3 regions of the Candidatus Mycobacterium wuenschmannii genome follow, and region 3 is predicted to be linked to each of the others. Evidence: riboswitches for the same ligand, from Rfam matches in the RefSeq annotation. Region 3 holds a riboswitch; each other region holds the start of a gene.

Evidence for each region. Region 3 has a riboswitch for cobalamin ahead of PT015_RS23730 (PPE family protein). Riboswitches for the same ligand answer to the same signal wherever they lie in the genome.
Region 1: linked by a shared signal. The riboswitch ahead of metE (5-methyltetrahydropteroyltriglutamate--homocysteine S-methyltransferase) and the one ahead of PT015_RS23730 (PPE family protein) in region 3 are both predicted to bind cobalamin.
Region 2: linked by a shared signal. The riboswitch ahead of PT015_RS11555 (mycobacterial-type methylenetetrahydrofolate reductase) and the one ahead of PT015_RS23730 (PPE family protein) in region 3 are both predicted to bind cobalamin.

The regions. Positions count from the first base shown of each region.
Region 1 covers NZ_CP126981.1:2,426,371-2,434,291, reverse strand. The annotation lists gene PT015_RS11450 (DUF3556 domain-containing protein) at 1-843, shown strand, start outside; gene PT015_RS11445 (hypothetical protein) at 1,207-2,205, shown strand; gene metE (5-methyltetrahydropteroyltriglutamate--homocysteine S-methyltransferase) at 2,288-4,561, opposite strand; cobalamin riboswitch at 4,691-4,900, opposite strand; gene PT015_RS11435 (SDR family oxidoreductase) at 4,931-5,575, opposite strand; gene PT015_RS11430 (thiolase family protein) at 5,675-6,820, shown strand; gene PT015_RS11425 (crotonase/enoyl-CoA hydratase family protein) at 6,817-7,608, shown strand; gene PT015_RS11420 (type III polyketide synthase) at 7,642-7,921, opposite strand, start outside.
Region 2 covers NZ_CP126981.1:2,456,624-2,464,544, forward strand. The annotation lists gene PT015_RS11545 (AMP-binding protein) at 1-304, shown strand, start outside; gene PT015_RS11550 (MMPL/RND family transporter) at 329-3,196, shown strand; cobalamin riboswitch at 3,250-3,437, shown strand; gene PT015_RS11555 (mycobacterial-type methylenetetrahydrofolate reductase) at 3,554-4,477, shown strand; gene PT015_RS11560 (pyruvate carboxylase) at 4,457-7,843, opposite strand; gene PT015_RS11565 (bifunctional 2-methylcitrate synthase/citrate synthase) at 7,847-7,921, opposite strand, start outside.
Region 3 covers NZ_CP126981.1:4,913,664-4,921,584, reverse strand. The annotation lists gene PT015_RS23740 (class I SAM-dependent methyltransferase) at 1-860, shown strand, start outside; gene PT015_RS23735 (GNAT family N-acetyltransferase) at 857-1,360, opposite strand; cobalamin riboswitch at 1,424-1,565, shown strand; gene PT015_RS23730 (PPE family protein) at 1,658-2,980, shown strand; gene PT015_RS24780 (PPW family C-terminal domain-containing PPE protein) at 2,983-3,366, shown strand; gene PT015_RS23725 (DUF2127 domain-containing protein) at 3,402-4,181, shown strand; gene PT015_RS23720 (helix-turn-helix transcriptional regulator) at 4,182-6,800, opposite strand; gene PT015_RS23715 (acyl-CoA dehydrogenase) at 6,864-7,921, opposite strand, start outside.

The DNA.
Region 1 (7,921 bases), 2.5 Mb from region 3:
ACGGCAATCGAGGGATTAGTGCCGTTGGTGTTGTTCTTCAGCCACGGCGGCTGGGCAGGTGCGATCGCCGCCTTCGTGATGCTGTGCTTCCACTTCGGCATCCTGTCGTCGATTCCGATGGGCGTTCCGTTGGAGTGGAACGTCTTCATGATGTTCAGCGTGCTCGCGCTGTTCGTCGGCCATGCCTCGGTCGGACTGCAGGACCTGACCACGCCGCTGCCCCTGCTGTTGTTCGCCGCCGTGGCGGGCACGGTCGTGACCGGAAACCTGTTGCCGCGCAAGGTGTCCTTTCTGCCCGGCATGCGGTACTACGCCGGCAACTGGGACACCACGCTGTGGTGCATCAAGCCGTCGGCGGAGGCGAAGATCGCCGCGGGCGTCGTCGCGATCTCGAGCATGCCCGCCGCCCAGTTGGAGAAGTTCTACGGCAGCAAGGAAGCCGCGCAGATTCCGATGTACATGGGATATGCCTTCCGCGCGTTCAACACTCACGGCAGGGCACTCTTCACGTTGGCCCACCGGGTGATGGTGGGTCACAACGAAGACGACTACGTGCTGACCGACGGCGAACGCGTAACCAGCACCGCCATCGGCTGGAATTTCGGCGACGGTCACTTCAGCAACGAGCAGTTGGTTGCCGCGCTACAGCGGCGCTGTCACTTCGAACCGGGCGAGGTCCGGGTGGTGATGCTCGACGCCCAGCCGATCCATCGGCAGACCCAGCAATATCGTCTCGTCGACGCCGCGACCGGAGAGTTCGAGCGCGGTTACGTCCGGGTCGCGGACATGGTGACCCGCCAACCGTGGGCCGACGACGTGCCGGTGCACGTCCATGAAAGTTGACACTTACCGGCGATTGCTGCGTTCGTGGCGCGGCGGCGTTCCCGGCCGTGTGACGGCGGCCTGCGACGATCTCGCCGGCAATCGCGAAACCTGACCAACGTGCCTCTTCAGCGGCGCGTTCTCCCCGCGCCAGACTCATAGTCAGCTAATTAGGAATTCGATTGAAAACTGACAACACAGTGAGTCAACGACTGTTTGCTCAGCGCCTCGAACCTGGCTGACTCTCAGTTGAACCAGCGAACAAGCTGTTCAGACACTCAAATATTTATTGGATGTGTGTCTTGTTTCTTACCTTACTCAAAGGTAATGTTCCGCCACGCCATGTGGTCTACGCCACAGTCAATTGTTAGCAAAGGAGATGCCGTGCAGCTGGTACGTACTACCGGTAACCACGGGGGGAACATCGAATTGCGCTCATCGGGTGCAGCCACCCGGATGCGCGCGTGCCTGGCCGGTGCCGTCGCCGTCGTCGGAGCCGGACTCATCGCCACCAACCCGGCCGCGACGAACGTCGGGCCCGCGGTGGTACATCGCGACGTGCAACTGGTCAACGTCGACGCGATCGCCGACCTGGCGGCCGCGACCGACCCGCTGAGCGAATGGTCCAGCGTCTTCACCGAGGCAGCCGCGAACCTTCAGGCAATCGGCACCGAGATCCAAGCCGATCCGCTGCCGGTGCTGTCCGAAGTGATTGCCAACCAGCTGGCGTTCGGCCAGACGATCGGTTCGAACCTGTCGGATCTGGCCAGCGGCCTGAACACCTTGTTCACCGAGCAGTTGCCCGCGCAATTCCAAGATCTCATCACCGGCATCGGCGCCGGGGACATCAGCGTGTCGGTGAACAATTTCACCGAAGGCCTGCTGATCGACCTGCTTCCCGGTGCGTCGTCGCTGGTGAACATCTCCGAGATTCCCGGCGAGATCGCGCAGAACCTGGCCAACGTGTTGACCAACGATCTGTCCAACGTGGTGCTGACGGGATTGCTGTCTCCGACGGCGGCGCTGCTGGGTACGACGCAGGCTTTCGCCGACAGTGCGCAGTCGATCGTCGACGCATTCGACGCGGGGCAGACCGACGCGGCATTCACCGATCTGCTGAACATCCCGGCGGTTCTCACCGGCGCGTTCCTCAACGGCTACGACGCCACGGACACGCTGGGAATTTCCTACGCCGGGATCCTCTCGACGTTCGAAACCGGCATCAGCCCAGGGCTTCTCGACGAGTTGCTGGTTCAACTCCCGCAGGAGATCGCCCAGACGCTGGCCGGCGACGGGACGCCCGCCACGCTGGCCGCCGACTGGAGTGCGTTGCTGGCCGAGTTCGCACCCAACCTGGCCGCGGACGCGCTGTCGGGCTTCTGACGAAGAAGGCCGGGCGCCGAACGTGAAACTGCTGCGAGGATCGGGCGATTGCCTCGCAGCAGTTTCACTCTCGACGCTGATGTCAGGCGCTGGCGCGGACTTGCTTCGTCGCCTCGACCAGGTTGGCCAGCGACGCGTTCACCTCGTCGGGGTTGCGGGTCTTCAGGCCGCAGTCCGGATTGACCCACAGCCGTTCAGCCGGAACGGCTTTCAGGGCCTCCTGCAGCGACGTGGCGATCTCGTCGGTGCTCGGCACCCGCGGCGAGTGGATGTCGTAGACACCCGGCCCGACGCTGTTGGAGAAGCCGATCGAGTTCAGGTCGTCGAGCACCTCCATGTGCGAGCGGGCCGCCTCGATCGAGGTCACGTCGGCGTCCAGGTCGGCGATCGCCCCGATCACCTCGCCGAACTCCGAGTAGCACAGATGGGTGTGAATCTGCGTCGAGTCCGCCACGCCCGAGGTCGCCAGCCGGAACGCGCCGACGGCCCAGTCCAGGTAGGCCTGCTTGTCAGAGTCGCGCAGCGGCAACAACTCTCGTAGCGCCGGCTCGTCGACCTGGATCACCGCGATACCGGCTTCCTGCAGATCCACCGTCTCGTCGCGGATTGCCAGGGCCACCTGGTTGGCGGTGTCGGCCAGCGGCTGATCGTCGCGAACGAACGACCAGGCCAGGATCGTCACCGGTCCGGTGAGCATGCCCTTCACCGGCTTGTCGGTCAGCGACTGCGCGTACTTGGCCCACTCCACCGTCATCGGGTGCTGACGGGTCACGTCGCCGAAGAGCACCGGCGGACGCACGCAGCGGCTGCCGTAGGACTGCACCCAGCCGAGCTTGGTGGCGAAGAAGCCGTCCAGTTGCTCGGCGAAGTACTGCACCATGTCGTTGCGTTCGGGCTCGCCGTGCACCAGCACGTCCAGGCCGAGCGACTCCTGCAGCCGGATCACGTCGGCGATTTCGGACTTCATCCGCTCGGTGTATTCGGCATCATCGATCTCGCCCGCGACCAAAGCCGCACGCGCCTTACGAATCTCGACGGTCTGCGGGAACGACCCGATGGTCGTCGTCGGCAACGGGGGCAGGTGCAACCGCTCGACCTGTGCCTCCCGGCGCTCGTCCGCTGGACCCCGTTCGGTGCCACCGGATTTCGCGATCGAGTCGAGACGCTCACGCACTTTGCTGTTGTTCAGCCGCGGGTCCTTCTGCCGCGACGCGACCGCGGCGTTCGACTCGGCGATCTCGTCGGCCACCGCCTCGCGGCCGTCCCTGAGTGCCCTCGCCAACGTGGCGACCTCGTGCACCTTTTCGGCGCCGAACGCCAGCCAGCTGCGCAGTGCATCGTCGAGATCGGTCTCCGGCTCGAGCGAGTAAGGCACGTGCAGCGTCGAGCACGACGTAGAAACAGCAACCGCCCCAACCGATCCCAGCAGGCTGGCCAGCTTGCTCAGCGCGGCTTCCAGGTCGGTGCGCCAGATGTTGCGACCGTCGACGATGCCGGCCACCAGCGTCTTGTCGCGCAGCCCCAGAGCCGACGCGATCGGAGCATCGGCGCCGTAGACCAGGTCGACGCCGATCGCTTCGACGGGCGTGCGGGCCAGCGCTGCGAGGGTGTCCCCGGGGTTGCCGAAGTAGGTCGCGACGTGGATCGCCGGCCGCCGGTCCAGCGCGCCCAGGGTGCCGTAGGCCCGCTCGGCGAACGCCGCGGTGTCGGCGGAGATGTCGGTGACCAGGGCCGGTTCGTCGAACTGCACCCAGTCCACGCCCTTGTCGGCGAGCTGACCAAGCAGGTCGCCGTACAGCGGCACCAGCTCGTCAAGCCGGTCGATCGGGGTGCCCGCGCCGTCGACCGCCTTGCTCAACAACAGAAAGGTGATCGGGCCGATGACGACCGGACGGGCCGGAATGCCTTGATCCTGAGCCTCTTTGAGCTCGGCCAGCACCTTCTCGGGGTGCAGCGAGAACTCGGTGTTGGGCCCGATCTCCGGGACGATGTAGTGGTAGTTGGTGTCGAACCACTTGGTCATCTCCAGCGGTGCGATCTCCGCCGTGCCACGGGCCGCAGCGAAGTAGCGGTCCAGATCGTCAGCCACGTCCTCGACGCGAGATGGCAACGCGCCCACCAACACTGCGGTGTCCAGCATCTGGTCGTAATACGAGAAGGTGTTCACCGGCACCGAGTCGAGTCCGGCGGCGGTCAGCTGGGACCAGGTGTCACGTCGCAGCGTGGCGGCGACCTTCTCCAGGTCGGCGCGGCTGGTTTTGCCCTTCCAGTAACTCTCGGTGGCGCGTTTGAGTTCGCGCTTCGGGCCGATGCGCGGCGAGCCGGTCACGGTGGCGGTGAAAGGTGTTGCGGTCACGGGTTTCGTCCTTCAATCGACGGGGTGGTCACCGCCAACGGACGCAAACCGATCCGGCGCAGCGCACACAGCTACTGCAACCGGTACGGCCAGTCGCCCATTCCACGAGGCGGTGAGCCGCCAGGCGCGGCGCGCCCGGCACAATCGGCAGGTCTTCGGACTCACAGGCATGCACCGGGTGGTGCTCCTACTGGCCGTCGCTTCCCGGTCAGGTGACCAGTGCTATTGACGACGTTCGTTCCTGCATACCGCTGCGGGACAGTCCCGGACTCACACCGGGTTCCCTCTATGAAGCACATCTAACATGCTTCATTCGATGCCGGCTCCGTCGCGAACGATGGAACCGGCAGACCGACTGCGAGGTGGATATTACCTGCTCGCGAGTGCTTCGAGTATCGGCACGTCGCCGTTGTTGAAGTCGATGGTCTGCCGGACCGTCGACGGGTCGTGCAGCACGGCGGCCGCCACCAGCGCGACGTCTTCGCGCGAGACCTCACCCTTGCCTTCGCCGATCTCAATCCGGCCGGTCGACGGCTCCAGCGTCAGCCGGCCGGGGCCGAGCACCGTCCAGTCCAGATCGGTGGCCCGCAGATGGGCGTCGGCTGCCGCCTTGGCCTCGGCGTAGGGGAAGAACGAATTATCCTCGGCCACACCGTGATCGGGCCCGGCGCCGAAGTACGAGACCATCACGAACCGCTTGACACCGGCCTGCCCGGCCGCGTCGATCACCCGGATCGCGGCGTCGCGGTCGACGGCGTAGGTGCGGGCCGGGTCGCCGCCACCGGCACCGGCGGAGAACACCACGGCGTCGTAGCCCTTGACGACGTCGGCAAGCGCGGCGGTGTCCAGGTGCTCGACATCCGCGACGACGGGGTGCGCGCCGGTGGCGGTGATGTCGTCGCCGTGATCGGGATTGCGGATGATCGACGCCACCTCATCTCCGCGGTCGGCGAGCATGCGGGCCAGATGCAGGGCGACCTTTCCGTGGCCGCCGACGATGACTATGCGCAACATCCCTCCGACGTTACCCACTGGTAGGGCACCCCGGCCGTGACCCAACTAAGCGGTTGGTCAACAATCGACGGAAGACCTCATGTCAAAGGAGATAGAGCCATGGCTGAAGCCGTCATCGTCGAGGCAGTTCGTTCACCGGTCGGGAAGCGCAACGGGGGCCTGTCCGGTGTCCATGCCGCCGATCTATCCGCGCAGGTTCTCAACGGCCTGGTTCAGAAGGCCGGCGTCGACCCGGCGCTCGTCGACGACGTGATTTGGGGCTGCGTCATGCAGGCCGGCGAGCAGTCGATGGACATCGGTCGCACCGCGTTGCTCGCGGCCGGTTGGCCTGAGACCGTGCCGGGCGTGACCGTCGACCGTCAGTGTGGTTCCAGCCAGCAGTCGATCCACTTCGCCGCCGCCGGTGTGGTCGCCGGGCACTACGACGTCGTCGTCGCCGGCGGTGTCGAGTCGATGTCGCGCACCCCGATGGGCGCCTCGTTGGCCAACGGTGGCAACCCGTTCTCGCCGGGCTTCAAGGCCCGCTACGACCGGACGCCAAACCAGGGCATCGGCGCCGAGATGATCGCCGAGCAGTGGGGCTTCGACCGCACCACGGTCGACCAGTTCTCCCTCGGCTCGCATGACAAGGCCGCTGCCGCACAGGATTCCGGTGCGTTTGACGACCAGATCGTCGGCATCAAGGATCAGGACAACAACGTCGTGCTCAAGGACGAGGGCATCCGCCGCGGCACGCCGATCGAGAAGATGGCTCAGCTGAAGCCCGCCTTCAAGGAAGACGGCGTGATCCACGCCGGTAACTCCAGCCAGATCTCGGACGGCTCGGCGGCACTGCTGATCATGACCGCGGAGAAGGCAAGGGAGTTGGGGCTCAACCCGATTGCCAAGGTGCACACCGCCGTGCTGGCCGGTGCCGACCCGGTGATCATGCTGACCGCACCGATCCCCGCCACCCAGAAGGCGCTGAAGAAGTCCGGTCTGTCGCTGGACGACATCGGCGTGTTCGAGGTCAACGAGGCCTTCGCGCCGGTGCCGCTGGCCTGGCTGAAGGACATCGGCGCCGACGAGAAGAAGCTGAACCCCAACGGCGGTGCGATCGCGCTCGGCCACCCGCTCGGTGGATCCGGCGCCCGGATCATGACCACGATGCTGTACCACATGCGGGACAAGGGAATTCGTTACGGCCTGCAGACCATGTGTGAAGGCGGTGGCCAGGCCAACGCCACCATCGTGGAACTGTTGTGACCGACGCTCCCGCGGTTCTCACCGAGCGCCGCGACGACGTCCTCGTCATCACCATCAACCGGCCGGAGGCGCGGAACTGCGTCAACGGCGCGGTCAGCATCGGTGTGGGTGACGCGCTCGAGCAGGCACAGCAGGACCCCGACATCCGCGCGGTGGTGATCACCGGTGCCGGTGACAAATCCTTCTGTGCCGGAGCCGATCTCAAGGCCGTCGCGCGCCGGGAGAACCTGTATCACCCGGACCACGGCGAGTGGGGTTTCGCGGGCTACGTCCACCACTTCATCGACAAGCCGACGATCGCCGCGGTCAACGGCACCGCGTTGGGTGGTGGCACGGAACTGGCGTTGGCCAGCGATCTGGTGGTGGCCGAGGAGCGGGCACAGTTCGGTCTGCCCGAGGTCAAGGTCGGCCTGATCGCCGGAGCCGGTGGGGTGTTCCGCATCGCGGAGCAGTTGCCGCGCAAGGTGGGCATGCAGATGCTGCTGACCGGTGAGCCGATCAGCGCCGCGGAGGCCGCCGATTGGGGACTGATCAACCAGGTCGTCCCCGACGGCACCGTGCTGGAAGCGGCTCTGGCACTTGCCAAGCGGATCACGGTCAACGCGCCGTTGTCGGTGCAGGCCAGTAAGCGGCTCGCGTGCGGCGCCGAGGACGGTGTGATTCCCCACGAGGAGCCGAGCTGGGCGCGCACGGTCGTCGAGTTCGGTGCTCTGCTGCGCAGCGAGGACGCCAAGGAAGGGCCGACGGCGTTCGCCGAGAAGCGCCCACCGGTCTGGAAGGCACGCTGAGGGCCACGGCGGGTCGCCGTCAGAGGCGACGGCCTACCAGCCGAGCAGTACAAGTTCCGAGCAGAATGCCGGCCCCATCGCGATCATCAGGCCGAACGATCCCGGTCCGGGTGGATCGGCGAGGTTCCTGCTGAGCACGTCCAGCACCGACACCGATGACAGGTTGGCGTTCTCGCGCAACGAGTTTCGGGTGTGGTCCATCGCGTTCGGCGGCAGGTCGAGCGTGTTCTCGATGGCCTCGATGACCTTTGGTCCACCGGGATGGCACACCCAGGTCGCGATGTCGTCGGGCGTCAGTCCGTGCTCTGCGAGG
Region 2 (7,921 bases), 2.5 Mb from region 3:
GGGCCGTTACGGCTCCGAAGAACTCGACATTGCCGAGTGGAAAAGTCGCGTGGACAGCAGTGATTGGGCTCAACTGAACCCGCGACGGTGGTCGGTGGTCGACGCCTGGATCACCTTGGGCATGATGCTGGGCGGCCGCTCGTACGCGGACTACCTCTCCGACTACCCGACCGTCACCCTCGGTGTCGAAGCTGTCGGCGAGCTGAAAACACAACAACAATCGATGGAAGCGATCGTCGATGCTGCCGTCTGTCGCTACTCGGAAGACTCTCATGACGGAAAACTCTGTGGTACAACACGTTAAATCTTCTCCTGATTACCTACTTCGATGAGCGAGCACCTCGAAGCCGACCGCCCGTTGCTGGCCAGGACAATTCACCGATTCGCCATCCCGATCATCCTGCTGTGGATAGCGGTGGTCGCGGCCCTCAACATCTGCGTTCCGCCGCTGGAAGTCGTCGGACAAGAGCGCTCGGTGTCGTTGAGTCCCAAAGATGCACCGTCGCTGGTGGCGCTCAAGCGCATCGGTCGAACCTTCAAAGAAGGGGAGACCGACAGCGTGGCGATGATTGTCTTGGAGGGTGCCAAACCTCTGGGCAGCGACGCCCACACCTACTACGACAAGCTGGTGCGCAAGCTCCGCCAGGACAAGGCGCATGTTGTTGGTATTCAGGACTTCTGGGGTGATCCGCTCACCGCGGGCGGCGCACAGAGCAACGACGCGCGGGCAGCCACCGTTCAGGTCAACCTCGCCGGCAACCAAGGCGAACAACTAGCCAACGAATCGGTGGACGCGGTTCGCGCCATTGTCAACAGCGAAGCGCCACCACCCGGGGTGAGCGCTTACGTCACCGGCGCTTCGGCGATGGCCGCGGACATGCATGCCAGCGGCGACAAGTCGATGATCAAGATGACGCTGACGTCTGTCGCGGTGATCTTGATCATGCTTCTCCTGGTCTACCGCTCAACCGTCACCGCACTTCTGCTCTTGCTCACGGTCGGTATCGAGTTGTCCGCTGCACGAGGCGCTGTCGCGCTGCTTGCGCATGTCGGACTGGCTGGGCTGTCGACGTTTGCGGTCAGCCTTCTCACGTCGCTGGCGATGGCCGCCGGGACCGACTATGGGATTTTTCTCGTGGGCAGGTATCAGGAGGCCAGGCACGCCGGCGCGGACCGCGAAGCCGCCTTCTACACCATGTACAAAGGGACCGCCCACGTCATCCTCGGGTCCGGTCTGACGATCGCGGCCGCAACTTTTTGCCTGAGCTTTGCGCGGATGCCCTACTTTCAGACGCTCGGACTGCCTTGCGCGGTCGGCATGCTGGTCGCTGTCCTCGTCGCGCTTTCGTTGGGACCTGCCGTCGTGGTCGTCGGCGGCCGCTTCGGCGCGTTCGACCCGAAGCGACAGCTGAATTTCCGCGGTTGGCGACGAGTTGGGACTGCGGTGGTCCGCTGGCCGCTGCCGATCCTGCTTGCGACGGGCGCGATTGCCCTCGTCGGTCTGGTGAGTTTGACCGGCTACCAGCCCAGCTATGACGACCGCGCATATCTACCCACGTCCATTCCCGCCAACCAGGGTTTCACCGCCGCCGACCGGCACTTCTCCCAAGCTCGAATGAAGCCTGAGATCCTGATGATCGAGGCGGATCACGACTTGCGCAATCCTGCCGACTTCCTGATTCTGGACAAGCTGGCCAAGGGCATCTTCAAAGTTCCCGGTATTTCTCGCGTGCAGGCGATAACTCGGCCCCAGGGGACGACGATGGACCACACCACGATCCCGTTCCAGATCAGCATGCAGAACGCGGCTTCAGTCCAGACAATGAAATTTCAGCGCGACCGGATGAACGACATGCTCGAGCAGGCCCACGAGCTGGACAAGACGATCGCCTCGATGCAGCGGATCTATGGCGTGACCGCGCAGCTCGTCGCCACCACCCATCACATGGTGGGTGACACCTCAGAGATCCAACAGATCACCAACGAACTGCGAGACGACATCGCCAATTTCGACGACGAGTGGCGGCCGATCCGCTCTTACTTCTATTGGGAGAAACACTGTTTCGACATCCCCGTGTGCTGGTCGCTGCGATCGATTTTCGATGCGATGGATGGCGTCGACCGGATCAGCGCAAAGTTCGACACGCTCGTCACGGACATCAAAGACTTCGATCGGTTGATGCCGCAGATGATTTCGGAGTTCCCACCGATGATCGAGACGATGGCAAAGATGCGCGACATGATGCTCACAACCCACAGCACCATGTCGGGAATCTTCAGCCAGATGGACACGATGAGCGAGAACGCCTCAGCCATGGGTCACGCGTTCGACACCGCCAAGAACGACGACTCGTTCTATTTGCCCCCTGAGGTTTTCGCGAACCCAGACTTCAAGCGCGCGATGGCCAACTTCCTGTCCCCTGACGGCCGTGCCGCCAGATTCATCATCCTGCACCGCAGCGATCCCGCATCGGCGGAGGGAATTGCGAGTATCGACGCGATCCGCACGGCGGCCGAGGAGGCGCTGAAGGGAACCCCGCTGGAAGACTCGAAGATCTACCTGGCCGGTATGGGAGCCGTTTTCAAAGACATCTCCGAGGGAGCGAAGTGGGATCTTGTGATTGCCGGGATAGCCTCGCTTTGTTTGATTTTCATCATCATGCTGGTGTTGACCCGGGCATTCATCGCCGCCGCCGTCATCGTGGGAACCGTGCTGATCTCTCTCGGCGCCTCGTTCGGGCTGTCCGTTCTCGTCTGGCAGTACCTGTTGGGCGTGCCCTTGCACTGGCTGGTACTCGCGATGTCGGTCATCGTGCTGCTGGCGGTGGGTTCGGACTACAACCTGCTACTGGTGTCCCGATTCAAACAGGAACTCCACGCCGGCCTCAACACCGGAATGATCCGATCCATGGGCGGCACAGGCAAAGTCGTGACCAACGCCGGCCTGGTATTTGCGTTCACGATGGCTTCCATGGTGGTCAGTGACGTCCGGATGATCGGTCAGGTCGGTACCACCATCGGCCTCGGACTTCTATTTGACACTCTGATCGTGCGCGCCTTCATGACACCGTCTGTCGCAGCACTGCTCGGTCGCTGGTTCTGGTGGCCCATCAAAGTTCGCTCGCGGCCTGCTCGCATTCGACACACGCCGACGAGTGGAAGTCCAGTGGATCGGTTGCTGGCCGCGAACCACTAGCACCCAAGGTACGATGACCGCGCAACTGGTCTGCCGGGGCCGCAACGACCCTGGCATCGAGCGGCGCTCTCGGCGCCGCGAGAGGGAATCCGGTGAGAAACCGGAACTGTCCCGCAGCGGTATGCAGGAACGACCGCCGTCAACGGCACTGGTCACATCGACTGGGAAGCGACGGCCATTAGGTGCACTGATCAAGTGCGCGCCTGCGAGTCCGAAGACCTGCCAGCTGTGCCGGGCGCGCCGCGTCCGGCGGTGCATCGCCTCGTGGAATGGGCGGATGTCCTTCTCTGCGGTCGGCGACCGCGTGGGCAGACGTTCGTGGGCGATCTCCATCCTGACGATAGCTGGAGACCAGTCGTGCCCTTGAACACCATCGCACTGGAGTTGGTACCGCCCAACCAAGATCACGGAGCCGAGCAGGCTCACGAAGAAGCGCTGAAGGTGCTGCGCTACACGGAAAAGTCCGGCATCGCGGGGCGGGTCGGCCATGTGATGATGCCGGGAATCATCGCCGAGGACGACGACCGGCCCGTGGAGATGAAACCCAAGCTCGATGTGCTCGACTTCTGGAAGCTGATCAGCCCGGAACTGCCTGGCGTGCATGGGTTGTGCACTCAGGTCACGGCGTTCCTGGACGAGGCTGCGTTGCGGGATAGGATCGGCGCCCTCAGCGACGCCGGATTCGACGGTGTGATCTTCGTCGGCGTACCGAGGACGATGAACGACGGCGAGGGCGCCGGTGTTGCGCCGACCGACGCGTTGTCGATCTTCGACGATGTCGTCACGAACCGCGGCGTGATCCTGATTCCGACGCGTGACGGCGAGCGCGGACGCTTTCACTTCAAGTGCGACAAGGGCGCCACGTTCGGCATGACGCAGCTGCTGTACTCCGACGCCATCGTCACGTTTCTCAAGGAGTTCGCCCGTACCACTGACCACCGGCCCGAAATCCTGCTGTCGTTCGGCTTCGTCCCGAAAATGGAGACCGAGAACGGCTTGATCGATTGGCTCATCCAGGATCCCGGCAATGCGGCGGTGGCGGCCGAACAGGCCTTCGTCCGGCGGCTGGCCGGCAGCGAGCCCTCGGCCAAGCGACGCGACCTGCTCGACCTGTACAAGCGCGTCATCGACGGGGTTGTCGACCTCAGCTTTCCGCTGAGCCTGCATTTCGAAGCGCCCTACGGTAATTCGGCGCCGGCGTTCGACACGTTCGCCGAAATGCTGGACTACTGGTCGCCGAACGCCGACGACAACGCAGTCTCACTCGTCGAGCTCGATTAGTAGATCTCCGCCCTCGACCTGCGCGGTTGCCGCTACGACCACACGCTTCACCGTGCCCGCTCTCGGCGCCGCGATGCCGGCTTCCATCTTCATCGCCTCGATGGTCGCGACGTTCTGTCCCGCCGCGACCGAATCCCCTTCGGCCACAACCACAGTGACGACGCCGGCGAACGGAGCTGCCAAGTGGCCGGGATTGCTCCTGTCCGCCTTCTCCGCGACGGGCACGTCGGTGGCGACATTGCGGTCGCGGACCAGCACCGGCCGGAGCTGACCGTTGAGGATGCACATCACAGTGCGCATGCCACGCTCGTCGGGTTCGGAGATCGCCTCTAGCCCGATCAGTAGCTCGACGCCCTTCTCCAGCTCCACCCGATGTTCGTCGCCGTGTCGTAGTCCATAAAAGAACTGATTGGCGCTCAAACTCGAGGTGTCACCGAATTCCTCTCGGTGGCTGAGGAACTCCCGTGTCGGCGCGGGGAACAGTAGCCGATTCAGTGCGGCCTGACGCACCCGTCCGGGCCGGGAGATCTGATCCTCGTCCTCGGCCGTCAACTCCTGTTCGGGCTTGGCGGCGCCACGGCCGTCAAGAGCCCTGCTGCGCAACGGTTCCGGCCAGCCGCCTGGTGGGTCGCCGAGCTCGCCGCGCAGGAATCCGATCACCGAGTCGGGGATGTCGTAGTGGTCGGGCTCGGCCGCGAACTCGTCGGCCGAGGCGCCCGCGGCCACCAACGCCAACGCAAGGTCACCGACGACCTTGCTGGACGGTGTCACCTTGACCAGCCGGCCCAGAACGCGGTCCGCAGCCGCGTAGCTCTCCTCGATCTGCTCGAACCGGTCGCCCAGCCCGAGCGAGATCGCCTGCTGACGCAGGTTCGACAACTGCCCGCCGGGAATCTCGTGGGAGTACACGCGTCCGGTCGGGGATGGCAATCCGGATTCGAACGGACGGTAGACCTTTCGCAGGGCTTCCCAATACGGCTCGAGGTCGCAGATAGCGGGCAACGACAAACCGGTGTCGTATTCGGTGTGCGCGGCAGCGGCCACGATCGAACTCAGCGCCGGCTGGCTGGTGGTGCCCGCCATCGGCGCAGCGGCGCCGTCGACCGCATCGGCGCCGGCCTGCCAGGCCGCGACGTAGCTCGCCAGCTGACCGCCTGCGGTGTCGTGGGTGTGCACGTGCACGGGCAGGTCGAACCGCGACTTCAACGCCGTGACCAACGTGGTCGCCGCCGGCGCCCGCAGCAGGCCGGCCATGTCCTTGATCGCCAACACGTGCGCGCCGGCTTCGACGATCTGCTCGGCCAGCTTCAGGTAATAGTCCAGCGTGTAGAGGCTTTCACCGGGGTCGCTGAGGTCACCGGTATAGGACATCGCGACTTCGGCCATCGCGCTTCCGGTTTCACGCACCGCGTCGATCGCGGGCCGCATCGAGTCCACATTGTTGAGCGCGTCGAAGATCCGGAAAATGTCGACACCCGTCGCCGCAGCCTCCTGGACGAACGCCGACGTCACGATCGTCGGATACGGGGTGTACCCGACGGTGTTGCGGCCGCGCAGCAGCATCTGCAGGCAGATGTTCGGGATGGCCTCGCGCAGCGCCGCCAGCCGCTCCCACGGATCTTCCTTCAGAAACCGTAGTGCCACATCGTAAGTCGCCCCGCCCCAGCATTCGACCGACAGCAACTCCGGCATCGACCGCGCGATGTACGGTGCCACCTTGAGCAGACCGGTGCTGCGCAGTCGGGTGGCCAGCAGCGACTGGTGTGCGTCGCGGAACGTGGTGTCGGTGACACCTACGGCGCGCGACTCGCGCAACCAGGCGGCGAATCCTTCCGGGCCGAGCTCGATGAGCCGTTGCTTCGACCCTGGCGGCGGCACGGTCGAGATGTCCGTGTCGGGCAGCTTGTCGTGCGGATACACGGTCGACGGGCGTTCGCCGTGCGGCTTGTTGACCGTCACGTCGGCCAGATAGTTGAGAATCTTCGTGCCGCGGTCCGCCGAGCTGTAGGCGGTCAGCAGGTCCGAGCGCTCGTCGATGAACGACGTGGTGACGCGGCCGGCCTGGAAGTCGGGATCGTCCAGAACCGCCTGCAGGAACGGAATATTCGTGGACACCCCGCGGATCCGGAACTCCGCGACCGCGCGGCGGGCCCGCTGCACGGCGGTGTTGAAATCGCGGCCGCGGCACGTCAGCTTGATCAACATCGAGTCGAAATATGCGCTGACTTCCGCTCCCAACGGCGTTCCGCCGTCCAGCCGGATGCCGGCTCCACCGGGTGAGCGATAAGTGGTGATGCGGCCGGTGTCGGGCCGGAAGTTGTTGGACGGATCCTCGGTGGTGATCCGGCATTGCACGGCCGCACCGCGCGCAACGATCGAATCCTGCTGCAGGCCAAGCTGTGCCAGCGTTTCCCCGGCAGCGATTCTGATCTGCGCCGAGACCAGGTCGACGTCGGTGATCTCTTCGGTGACGGTGTGCTCGACTTGGATGCGGGGGTTCATCTCGATGAAGACATGCTGGTTGTTCTCGTCGAGCAGGAACTCGACGGTGCCGGCGCAGCTGTAACCGATCTCCCGCGCGAAGGCCACCGCGTCCGAGCAGATCTTCTCGCGCACTACAGGGTCCAGGTTCTGCGCCGGCGCGAGCTCGATGACCTTTTGGTGGCGTCGTTGCACAGAGCAGTCCCTCTCGTAGAGGTGGATTACGTCGCCGCGGGTGTCGGCCAGGATTTGCACTTCGATGTGCCGCGGGTTGACGACGGCTTGCTCGAGGAAAACGGCGGGGTCACCGAACGCCGACTCCGCCTCGCGGCTCGCGGCCTCGATCGCCTCCGGTAGCTCCGCGGCGTCCGTCACCCGTCGCATGCCGCGACCACCACCGCCCGCCACCGCCTTAACGAACAATGGATAGGTCAACGACTCTGCCGCACTGACCAATTCGTCCAGCGTCGACGAGGGCTCCGACGAAGCCAGAACGGGCAGGCCGGCTGAGCGAGCCGCTGCGATGGCGCGAGACTTGTTGCCGGTCAGCGCCAATACCTCTGCGCTGGGGCCGACGAAGGTGATACCCCGTTTGGCGCACGCGGAGGCCAGCAGCGGATTCTCGGACAGGAATCCGTATCCGGGATAAATCGCGTCCGCCCCGCACGCGATTGCGGTGGCTACGACCTCGTCGACGGAAAGGTAGGCCCGGACCGGGTGCCCGGGCTGACCGATCTGATACGACTCGTCGGCCTTCAACCGGTGCAGCGAGTTTCGGTCCTCGAACGGATAAACCGCTACCGTGCCGACACCGAGTTCGTAGGCCGCACGAAAGGCGCGTATCGCGATCTCGCCGCGGTTGGCGACGAGGATCTTGGCGAACATCGCCTACGACAGACTGCGTTGCGGCTGGCCTGAGTACTGGGACAGCGGCCGAATCAGTGCATTGGACGCGGCCTGCTC
Region 3 (7,921 bases):
GCGTGGGAGCCACCGCCACCATGGTGGCCGCGGGCCGCGGCCGGGCCACCCGCGAGGGCCAGATCGACGACCCGTTCGCCGAACCGCTGGTCCGCGCGGTCGGCGTGGACTTCTTCACCCGCTGGGCCAACGGCGAGATCAGCGGCGACGAGGTCGACATCCCCGGCCACCCGTGGGGCATGCGGCCGATGACCGACCTGCTGGCCGTGCGAACCCGCCTGATCGACCAGTTCATCGCCGACGCGACGGCCTCCGGCATGCGTCAGGTGGTGGTGCTGGCGTCCGGCCTCGACGCGCGCGGCTACCGACTGTCCTGGCCCGACGACGCCGTGGTGTTCGAAATCGACCAGCAGCAGGTGACCGATTTCAAGACCGCGACCCTGGCCGCCGCCGGCGCCGAGCCCACGGTCGACCTGCGCGCGGTCCCGGTCGATCTGCGCGACGACTGGCCCGCGGCGCTACGGCAGGCGGGCTTCGACGCCGGGGCGCCCACCGCGTGGGTTGCCGAAGGTCTGTTGGCGTTCCTGCCGCCGGATGCTCAGGATCGCTTGCTGGACAACATCACCGAGCTCAGCGCGCCAGGCAGCCACCTGGTGGTGGAGATCTTCCTGAGCACGCCGGAGTCGCTGGAGGTCATGCACGCGACGTCGGAGAAGTGGTATCAGCACGGCCTCGACGCCCGCCTGGACGACCTCTGGTACGGCGGCGAGCGCCATGATGTCGCGCCGTACCTGGACGCGCGCGGCTGGCGGACGACGCGGCACCGGTCGGCTCAGTTGCTGGCCGACGCCGGGCTGTCGGTACCGCAGCGTAACGACGGTCAGACCGAAAACTATTACTGCACAGCGCAACTCGGCTAGTTGCCGGCCAGCAGGCATTGCCAGTAGCCGACGTCATGCCAGGCGTCGTGCTTGAAGCCGGCCTCGCGGACCCGGCCGACGAACTCGAAGCCGTGCCGTTCGTGTAGTCGCACGCTCGGATCGTTCGGCAACGCGATGAGCGCGACCGCGCTGTGAAATCCGCTGTCGCGCAGCCGATTCAGTAGCTCGGCGTAGAGCGCGTCACCGGCGCCCCGGCGATGCGCCGAGGAGTCGACGTAGACGGTGGATTCGACGGTCCATCGATAGGCGGCGCGCTCGTTGTACGGCCCCGCGTACGCGAAACCGATCACCCGCTCGTCGGCGACGGCCACCAGCCACGGGAAACGCTGGTGCCGCAGCGTCCACAGGGCGCGCACCTCGTCCAGGCTCTGCGGCTCCGTCCGGAAATTGAAGACGGAGTGCTCGATGTAGTGGTTGAGGATGTCGCGAACCCGCACCAGGTCGTCCTCGGTGGCCGACCGAATCCGCACGCCGCTCATGTCGGCTTGCCCGTCACGGAGTCACCGTACATTGGCCGCGATACCGGCGCCGGTGTGGCAAAATCATCCCGTTAGGCGATGACGACAGAGGAAGCCGGTGCAAATCCGGCGCGGTCCCGCCACTGTCATCGGGGAGCGACCCTCACCAGCCACGGCCACCCGGCCGGAAGGCGAGGCAAGCAGCGATCCGAGAGCCAGGAGACTCACGTCCTCGCATCCTGCAACCCGGGGCGGTCGACCCCGAGAGCGAGGGTCTCCCATGGCGCGGTTGTTGACTTCACTTCTCGGCGGCCGAAAATGACCGCCCCGATCTGGATGGCGGCGCCACCTGAGGTGCACTCGACGCTGCTCAGCAGCGGGCCGGGGCCGGCGTCGCTGCTCGCGGCCGCGCAGGCCTGGACGACGTTGAGCACCGAATACACCGAGGCCGCGGCCGAACTGACCGCGGTGCTGGACGGCGTACTGGCCGGCGGCTGGGAGGGCCCGAGCGCCGAGTCCTACGCGGCGACGCACGCACCGTACCTGGCGTGGCTGGCGCAGGAGAGCGCGAACAGCGCCGCGATCGCCGCCGAGCAGGAGACCGCGGCAGCCGCCTACACCGCCGCGCTGGCCGCGATGCCGACCCTGGGCGAACTGGCCGCCAACCACACCACGCATGCGGTGTTGTCGGCGACGAATTTCTTTGGCATCAATACGATTCCGATCGCACTCAACGAGGCCGACTACGTCCGGATGTGGGTGCAGGCCGCGACGGTGATGGCCACCTACGAGGGCGTCTCGGACGCGGCGGTCGCGGCGGCGCCGCACTCGCAACCCGCACCGGTGATCATGAAGGCCTCGGCGGCCGATGCCACGACTCCGTCGGCGCCGCCAGCGTGGTTCACCCAACTGCAGCAATATCTGGAAGGCCTGTTCCCGCAGCCGCCGTACCCGAACACCGGCGACTTCCCGCTCTACCAGCAGCTACTCGACTTCTTCAACCAGATCGGCTACACCGGGGTCAACGACCCCATTGGCGCGTGGCTTCAGGGACTCGACCCGTCCTGGTTGCCGCCGATCGGGGTACCGGGGTCGTGGCTGGCCTACACCGGCAACCCGCTGAGCTACCTCAATCCGTTCAGCCTCGCCTACGTGCTGTCGGTACCGCTGGATCCGGGGTCCTACATCGCCTTCACCAGCATCGTCATCATCGATGACCTGCTGGCGATCGTCTACACCGCCGCGGTCAATCCGCAGGCGTTGATCCTGGTGGCACCGTTGGCGCTGGTCGAGATCGTCGGGTCGACGATCGGCAACACCATCCAGGTGTTGCACTACATCCTCGAATCGACGCTGATCCCACTGCTGCCCGCCCTGCTGCCGGCCACGGCCGCCCTGGTTCCGCTGGCCGCCGCCCCGGCCGGGCTGGCGGGACTCGCGGGCCTGGCCGGCCTGGCGGGTCTGGTGCCGCCGCCCACCGCGCCGATCTTGGCTCCCGCCTTCGCGATGGCCCCTACCCCGCCGCCGCCGCCCGCGCCCGCACCGATGGCCCCCGCGGCCGCCCCCGTGACGGTGGCGCACGCCCCGGTCACGGCGCCCACGCCGCCTCCCCACCCACGCCGGCGGGCCCGACGGGCGTGACGATGCCCGCGTACATGTACATGGTCGGCGACCTTGGCCTCGCCTCCCAGGCCGCGAGGGGTGCCAGCAAGCGCGTCGCCGAGACCGCCGTCGACGATGCCGAAATACCCGCTGCGGCAGCGGCTCTCGAGGACAAGCAGCCGGTGCAGCGTCGCCGGCGTTCGAAGGCCACCATGATCGGCCGCGGCTACGAGTACATGGATATCGACCAGGATCTGACGGTGACCGCGTCGGACAGCGGCGCCGGCCCGCTCGGGTTCGCCGGCAGCGCCGCCCGCGCGGGCACGACCGAACCGGGCGGGTTGGCCACGCTGACCAGGGACCAGTACGGCGGCGACTCGACGGTGCCCATGCTGCCGGGGACGTGGAACCCGGACGTCGACTGAGGCCGCCGGGCGGCAGGTCGCTGTAGCGTGCAGCCATGGTGGATTTTGCGCTGCGCTCGTGCGGATTGCGTGGGCACGCGACTTTTGCTCCGGACGAGCCGGAGCTACGCGAACGCTTGACGGTCGAGACCCCGGTGGGTGAGGCGTGGCGGTGCCTGCGGTGCGAAACGTTCGTGGTGGGTCCGCCGCGACGCCGCGGGCCGGCGAACACCGCACCGGAGATCCCCCGCGGGCGGTTCCTGCGCGACCGCACGTTGATGCGTTTGCTCGCCGTCGAGCGCGCATTTCGTGCGGTGATCTTCCTGGTGGTGGCCGCCGGTGTGCTCAAGTTCAGCGGATCACGCGAGCATTGGCAGCGCGTGCTGGACAAGGACATGCCGTTGCTCAAGCCGCTGGCCGACCAGATCGGCTGGAATCCCAAGCATTCGAAGCTCGTTCACCAGATCACCCACGCCTTCGCGTTGTCGTCGTCGACGCTGCAGTGGATAGCGATCGGCCTGGTCGGCTACGCGCTGATCGAACTCATCGAGGCGGTCGGGCTCTGGCTGATGCAACGCTGGGGCGAGTACTTCGCGGTGATCGCCACCAGTGTCTTCCTGCCGTTGGAGATCTACGAGATCACCGAAAAGATCACCGCCCTCAGGATTTTCGCGCTGGTGGTGAATATCGTCGCGGTGGTGTGGCTGTTGTGGAGCAAACGGCTGTTCGGCCTGAACGGTGGCGGCAAGGCCTACCGAGCGGATCACGAGGCGGAGAGCCTGCTCAGCGTCGAGACCGCAGGGCTGAGCGGAATCGCCTCGGGCGCAACGGCCTGACTACGACTCGGGCTGCAACACGTGCGCGACCGCCTGGGTGCGGTTCTGCACGCCCAGCTTCGCCAGGATCGCCTCGACATGGTGGCCGACGGTCTTGGGGCTGATGTGTAGTTCGGCGGCGATCCCCGGGTTGCTCAGTCCCGCGGCCAGCAGATCGAAGACCTGGCGTTGCCGCCCGGTCAGCGCGTGCGGGTCAGACAGCTTGTCCGCCTGCCTTGTTCGCGGTGCCGGCTCGCGCAGGCCGGCCACCCGCTGCTGGGCGCGCCGCGCGGCGGCCTTGGCGCCGAGATCGCGGAAGGTCTCCAGCGCCTGTTTCACCGCGGGCATGTCGCCACCGAGCCTGGCCAGGGCAGCGTCGTAGGCGCAGCCGCGGTCGGCCCACTCCCGGGCGGCGGCCGCCCAGTCGCCGCGGATCTCCAGGTCGAACGGGGTGGGCGCGTCGCCCTCGACGGCATCAATCGGCCTGCCGGACAAATGGATCCAACGACGCAGGCTTCCGAGCAACCACGGGTCGGCGTGCTCACCGGCCGCGGCCAGCCCTGCGCGGGCCTCTGCGACGGCCCGTTCGTCGTCGCCGGCCAGCCAGGCCACCTCGGCCCGCGCCGCCCACACCACGCCGAGATGCACCACATCGCCCGGTGCCGCGCCGTTGACGGCCTCGGCCACCACCGCGACCGCCGGTGACTGGCCGCGCCGCGCCCGCAGCAGGGTCAGCGCCACCAGCGGCAGAATCCGGTGCTGCGGGCTGAGTTCGGGCCGGGTCAGAATCTGCTCCGCGGTGGCGGCGGCGAGATCCCAGTCGCCGCGATGCAACGCGACCAGCGCGGCCGCCGACGTCAGCAGCGAGCTGAACATGTCGAGGTCGTGGTCGTCGCAGAACCGCATGGCCTGCTCCACATAGCTGTCAGCGCGGGCCAATTCGCAGCGCAGCACCGCGTACCAGTAGATCAGCACGCCGAGCACCCCGGCGTGCTCTTCGAGCCCCGGCGCCGACAACGCTTCGTGCCAGACCGCTTCCAACTCCTCCCAGCCGGCGCCGGTGCTGAACACCGTGGTGAGCGCCAGGTACCCGCGAGCCCGCACATCGACTCCCGCATCACGTAATTCGCGGCCCAATGCGTGCGCCCGCATGGCGTAATCGGCGCAGGACGGGTCCAGGGCGAGCGCACTGATGTGGGCCATGTTTATCAGCGACCACGCCAACTGCGGCGACGGGCCGAGGCCTTCGAGCAGCCGCAGCGATGCATGCGCGGCCTCGATCGCCTCGGCGGCGCGCCCCAGCGGCTGCAGCAGCCGCGACAGCCAACGCAGGTCGTCGCCCTCGGCGATCGGGTCGGAAAGCTTGCGGCGCAACTCGATTGCCTCGCGCAGCGAAACGACCGCCGGGTCGGCCTGCCCGCTCAGGTAGCACGCGAAGGCGTGTCGCTCGAGCCAGCCGACGCGCTCGTCGTCGGTCGCGGCCGCCCGCCGAAGGGCGAGCGCGTAGAGGCTCGCCGCCTCCCGGTTGGCGCCCAGTGCCGCGGCCCGCTCGGCCGCGGCAATCGCGTAGCGGACCGCCGCATCGTCGTCACCGGCCTCGTCGGCGTGAAAGGCCAACGCCGCCAGCGTGTTCGGATCGGCCGGCGATTCGGCCAGGACGGTCAGGGCGCGGCGGTGCAACTCGATGCGGTCGAAGTCGGGAATCTGCGCCCGGCCGGCCCGGCGGGCCAGCTCGTGACGGAACCGGATGTGGTCCCCGTCGGCGACCAGCACCCCGGCGCCGAGGCATTCATGCAGGGCCGGGCGGGCACCCGGGCACATCCGATCCAGCAGGGTGATGTCGGTGCGGGGACCGCACACCGCGACCGCATGCGCGATGTCGCGAGCCGGCGCCGACAGCTTGGCAAGTCGGCCACAGACCGCCTCGGAAAGGCTGCGCGGCAACGCTTCCCGTGTCAGCGCGGTCGGCCCCGCCGCCAGCACCTCGGTGACGAAGAACGGGTTGCCGCCGCTCACCGAGTGCAGCTGAGCGGCGTTCACCCCGCTGCCGGCAGCCAGCGTCGCGACCGCCGTCACGCTCAACGCCGCCAACTCGATTCGGTGCACACGGTCGCAGTTCGACAGGTCGCCCAGCGTCACCGCCAGCGGATGGGTCGGCGTCAATTCGTCGTCGCGGAACGAGATCACCAGCAGCAGGCGCAGCGCGCCGATTCGCCGCGACAGGAATCGCACCAGGTCAAGCGTGGCGCCGTCGGCCCAGTGGGCGTCTTCTATCACCCACACCCAGCGACCGCCATTGCCCAACGCGGCCAACAATTGTCGATAGATCCGTGCGGTGTCGCCCGAGTCGACCGCGGCGGCCAACACGGCCTCGGCACCCGCGTCCAAGCCCGACAGCGTGTCGGTCAGCGGACCCAACGGGCGTGGTGTCCCCAACGGGTCACACCAACCGCGCAGCACCCGCAGCGGCGGCTCGAGTTGATCGGCGAACCGGGCCAGCAGCGCGGTCTTGCCGACGCCGGCCTCACCCCGCAGCAGCACGACTTCCCCGGGACCGCCGCGCGCGACGCGGCGCGCCGGCGCGGTCAGCTGCGCCAATGGCGCCTCGCGTTCCAGCAAGGCATTCACCAGAGGGGACATGATGCAGTGCGACTGTAACGCCACCGGCACGCGGACGCTTGCCAACTGCACATTCGTCCAGAATCAGCGCAGCAGCGCGCGCGACATCACTACGCGTTGAATCTGGTTGGTGCCCTCGTAGATCTGGGTGATCTTGGCGTCGCGCATAAAGCGCTCCACCGGGAAGTCGATGGTGTATCCGGCGCCGCCGAAGAGCTGTACCGCGTCGGTGGTGACCTCCATCGCCACGTCGGAGGCGAAGCACTTCGAGGCCGCCGAGATGAAGCCGAGGTTGCCCTCGCCGCGCTCGGCGCGGGCGGCGGCGTTGTAGACCATCAGCCGTGCGGCCTCGACCTTCATCGCCATGTCGGCGAGCATGAACTGCACGCCCTGGAAGTCGCTGATGGATTTGCCGAATTGCTTGCGGTCCTTGGTGTATTCGATCGCGGCGTCGACCGCGCCCTGCGCGATGCCGACGGCCTGCGCACCGATCGTGGGCCGGGTGTGGTCCAGCGTCGCCAGTGCGGTCTTGAAGCCGGTGCCCGGGTCGCCGATCATCCGGTCGCCGGGGATGCGACAGTTCTCGAAGTACAGCTCGGTGGTCGGCGAGCCCTTGATGCCGAGTTTCTTCTCCTTGGGGCCGATGGTGAAGCCCTCGTCGTCGATGTGCACGATGAACGACGAGATGCCGCCTGAGCCCTTGTCGGGGTCGGTCACGGCCATCACGGTGTACCAGGATGACTTGCCGCCGTTGGTGATCCACGCTTTGGCGCCGTTGAGGATCCAGTCGTCGCCGTCGGCCTTCGCGCGGGTCTTCATCGCCGCCGCGTCGCTGCCGGCCTCGCGCTCGCTGAGCGCGTAGGACGCCATCAGGCCGTCCTCGGCCAGCGTCGGGAGCACCTTCTTCTTCAATTCTTCGGAGCCACGCAGGATGAGTCCCATGGTGCCCAGCTTGTTGACGGCGGGGATCAGCGACGCGGAAGCATCGACGCGCGCCACCTCCTCGATCACGATGCAGGCGGCCACCGAGTCGGCGCCCTGACCGCCGTACTCCTCGGGTACGTGCACGGCGTTGAAGCCGGACGTGTTGAGCGCCTTGAGCGCCTCCTCCGGGAAGCGCGACTGCTCGTCGACGTCGGCGG